Regions from separate parts of the Photobacterium nomapromontoriensis genome, predicted to be linked through region 2. Evidence: riboswitches for the same ligand, from Rfam matches in the RefSeq annotation. Region 2 holds a riboswitch; the other holds the start of a gene.
The links. A riboswitch is a leader RNA that binds a small molecule or an ion and turns the genes downstream of it on or off. The one in region 2 is predicted to bind lysine.

Region 1 (2,210 bases), on a different contig from region 2:
AATGAGAGGATCCGCGCCTAATGCGCTGGCAACGGGCACGGCAATGGGGATCAGGATGGCAAAGGTGCCCCATGACGATCCCGTTGCGACAGAAATAAAGCTACCAATAATGAAAATTAAGGCGGGTAGTAGAAACACGGGGAGCCGATCATCCATCACTTGACTGATATATTCCCCGGTACCTAATGATTTACAAATATCCCCTAAGGTCCATGCCAGTAGCAAGATGATCAAAATAAGCATGATCCGCTGCATGCCGGAAATAAACGTATTGAACGAGGTGTTGGCCGTCATGGTTTTGGTATACGCGTAATACACAATGGCCGTGAGTGAGGCGATAAGGTAGCTGGTGCCGAGTGTTGTTCGGATAATCGGCCCGTTAATGGTGCCATGCAGATAATAGTTGTAGCTAAACAACACCACGATGGTGGCAAATAATACCCCTAATGGGACTAAAATCAGTGACATTGAGGGGGCGTTAGTGACTGTGTTCGTCGTGGCTGTGATTGATGGTTGCTGGCTGGCCTGTTCTTCAGCGTCTGCCATTGGTCCCCAGTCTTTTTTCATGATGGCGTAAACGGGCACACTCAGTAGCGCCAGTAATGCATAGAGTTGGTAAGGGATCACCTGCAGAAAGGTGGCAAAGCCATCAACGGGGGTGCCCATATTGTCATAAGCGTTTTCTATCAACCCTTGTGAGTACACGCCCCAACTGATTATCGGGATTAACACACACACTGGAGAGGAGGTTGAATCGATAATAAAGGCCAGTTTCTCTTTACTTAATTTCAGTTTTTCATAGATAGGTGAAAACATGGGGCCAAGGATCAATGAGTTCCCTGAGTCAGTGAAAAATACCCCGATCCCCGCCGCCCACGTCGCCAGCTGGGCTTTGCATGGTGAGGAGATAAAGCGGGTGGCGACAGTAGAAAAGGCCGCCATGCCACCACTTTGCTCAACTAAGTAGATAAACCCCGAGATAATGGTGATCACAATAATAATTTGTGCATTACTGGTTTTCGCCAACTGAGCAAAGGGCCCGTCAGATAAGAACATCAGTACGGTATCGGCGGGGTGTCCTTTGGTCAAAATTAGCATGCCGCTAATAACGGCAACACCTAGAGCCAGTACAACGTGACGTGTTGTAAAGGCGAGGACTAGGGCAAGTAAAGCGGGTACGATGGATAATATTCCGTAATCAGCCATGCGTCGACATCTCCTAAAAATAGATCAAAACAGTGACAAATAGAGAGACATTGAGACACGGACAGACAAAACAGTGCAAAGGGGCGGGTAGCTATACCCACTCCGATGAAAATGTGTTGTAGCGCTCCATCCAGACAAGGTCTGAGATGACAGTGTTGTTCTTATTAAGAACGACCCCAGTAGCCAGGCTGACACCCTGTACCACTTCGGCATTGACTCCTTTTACCTAGTTTCATCGGCTGTCGACCTCCACTAAGTGACTGATAGGCAATGCGCCTCTACTTGTAGCGAAGATCAAATAGCATCCTGCTTGGCTAAGAATAAATCACACAAATGGTTAAAATTAATATTATTAGTGGCGAGTTGTGATGATGATCATGTAAATATTTCAATTATGTTATCGGGGTGGTGTCTGTGATGCATATTGCAGACATAAAAACTGTGCGTGAAGCCTAAATATCTCTCGCGCTGCTGAATATCTTGAGGTAGCTTGAATGAAGTTGATAAATCAAGGAATTAGGGACGAGAGATGAAGACGATTGGGATGCTAGGTGGGATGAGCTGGGAATCGACATTAAGCTATTATCAGGCGCTGAATGAAGGCGTTAAACAGCGTTTAGGCGGGTTACATTCTGCCAAAATCTGTCTGTATAGTGTGGATTTTGATGAAATCGAGACTCTACAGCATCAAGGGAAATGGGATGAAACGGCGACGATTCTGGCTGATGCGGCACAAGCGGTAGAGAACGGTGGCGCGGATTTTATTCTGATTTGTACCAACACGATGCATAAAGTGGCCCCGCAAATTGAAGCAAAGGTAGCGATTCCTATTTTGCATATTGCGGATGCGACTGCGCAAAATCTCATTGATCACGGTATTAAAAAAGTCGGGCTGCTGGGTACGCGCTTTACCATGGAGCAAGATTTTTATAAAGGCCGCCTAACTGACAAGTTTGGTATCGAAGTGATCGTGCCGGACAGTGATGACAGGGAAAGCGTGCATA
Region 2 (2,210 bases):
ACCACACCACCGATAGTCCAGGCAAAGAACAGAATCACGATAGCAGGCAGCATCGCGCTGATCCCTTGGGGTGCGGCTTTAAGCCAGGTTTTAGCACTGAGTTTCAAGCGTAGTGCGAGTGCAATAGAAACGACTAAGCTACAGATTGCACCATATACCAATGATGAACCGACGTTAGTGTTTTCGAATGAGCCAATAACGCTGAACTCAAGGCCTTTCGCAGCCAGTACAGTTGCACCTGATTCGATCATGAAATAGACCGTCGCTGCAGTTAGCGTCAGGATAGGGAGTACCATATCAATCATGCTACCGTTGCTGCCTTCAGGTGTTTCGATATCAAGACCCGTTGGACGGCCACGAGACTCATCCCATAGTTTACCTTCCAGCGCCCACTCTTCGTGCTTACGCATTGGGCCAATATCAAGTTGGAATGCAATGACACATAGCACCATAACCAGCGTAAATACCGCATATAGGTTCATCGGTACCATCTCGACGAACGCAGCGATTGGGCTCTGGTCTGTCACGTTATGTGCCACCATGATCCCGCCAATCAGGGCGATGATATAAGCTCCCCAAGACGAAATAGGCATGAGTACACAAACTGGTGCTGCTGTTGAGTCCAACAAATACGCCAGTTTAGCGCGAGAAATTTGGAAACGGTCGGTAACTGGGCGACAAATAGCACCTACAGACAGGCTATGGAAAAAGTCGTCGATAAAAAAGATGAATACCATCAAACCTGTTAGCGATTTAGCACTGCGTCGATCTTTGCAGCGTACGGCTGCCCAGTCGGCAAAGGCTTGTGTCGCGCCAGAGGCACTCATCAGGCTGATCAATGCGCCTAGCAATAACATGAAAATGATCATATTAACGTTATCGCTGTTCAGGCTGCCGTTAGACCATACAATGCTAAGGACTTTCTCTGAAAGGTATTTTAGTGCGCCAACAGGTGAATAATCGGTCAGCATAAAGGCACCGGAAACGATACCTGCACCTAGTGATAATAGGACACGACGTGTTGTAACAGCGAGGATAACCGCTAACACTGGCGGGAGAATTGACCAAGCGGAATCTGAATAATGGATGAGGTTCATGATCTCTGTACACCTACAAAATAAGGTGGAGATCTACCGAAAAGAGGTGTAACGAAGACGTACAAAAGTGATGACTTGTTACCCCTTCAGGTAGCGCTCCATAGGAAAAAAACTATGGCAGTCTTACGCCTATTCGACGTAAGCCCAGCGACTGAGTGTGATAACAACAGTCACTTCGGCGCTGACTCCTTTCTCCGGCATCATCGGTATCATCCTCCGCACGGGTACTTATAGGCAGCGCGCCTCTACTGATTAAGGGTTTGCGTTAGCTATCTTATCAATAACCGACCACAGAGCAAGTGTTAAATCACAAAAAAGATAGATATTTGGCAACAATCTATTGTTCTTATCGTTACGATTAGGTTATTGGTTTGTGTGTCTGGTGTTTATGAATGATTATCGACTTATCTATGCATGGAATTTTCATTTGCTAAGGAGTTAGCATGATTAAAAAACACTTTGAATTGATCGACAAGCCGACCTTTTTTGGGGCGTTAGGGTTGTTGTTCTCCGTGATAATCCCCCTATTGTTGTTTCCAGCCCAAGGTGCAGAGTGGATTGCGATAGCCAAAACATTCATGACTGATAAACTCGGTTTCCTTTATTTGGCACTCGGCCTCGCTGCTTTCTTCTTTATGATTTATATCATTTTTTCAGATATAGGCCAGATTAAATTAGGTGATGCTGACGAAAAGCCGGAATTTAAAACCGCCTCTTGGGCGGCGATGCTGTTCTGTGGTGGTATCGGTGCCAGTATCCTGTATTGGGGGACTATTGAATGGGCATATTATTATCAGAGCCCCCCTTTCCAGTTAGAACCAGGCAGTGAGGAAGCGGTGCGTTGGGCGGCGACGTACGGTATTTTCCACTGGGGGCCGGTTGCATGGTCAATTTATCTGATCCCAGCCATTCCTATCGCCTATTTCTTCTATGTGCGTAAACAGCCAGTATTGAAAGTTTCTGCTGCGTTAATGCCTGTTATTGGTGAGGCGCGTAGCCATGGTAAATGGGGTAAGGTCATTGATATTTTGTTTATCTTTGGTCTGCTCGGTGGCGCGGCGACTACGCTGGGCTTGGCGGCACCGTTGATCAATGAGGGGATCAGCTATTTAT

Region 1: it holds a riboswitch for lysine, as region 2 does, so the genes downstream of both, L4D12_RS00080 (Na+/H+ antiporter NhaC family protein) here and L4D12_RS12170 (Na+/H+ antiporter NhaC family protein) in region 2, are expected to answer to the same signal.

What each region holds. Positions count from the first base shown of each region.
Region 1 is NZ_JAKJSL010000001.1:17,859-20,068, forward strand. Features, by position in the region: gene L4D12_RS00080 (Na+/H+ antiporter NhaC family protein) at 1-1,206, opposite strand, end outside; lysine riboswitch at 1,318-1,495, opposite strand; gene L4D12_RS00085 (aspartate/glutamate racemase family protein) at 1,736-2,210, shown strand, end outside.
Region 2 is NZ_JAKJSL010000028.1:103,921-106,130, reverse strand. Features, by position in the region: gene L4D12_RS12170 (Na+/H+ antiporter NhaC family protein) at 1-1,097, opposite strand, end outside; lysine riboswitch at 1,181-1,353, opposite strand; gene L4D12_RS12165 (BCCT family transporter) at 1,544-2,210, shown strand, end outside.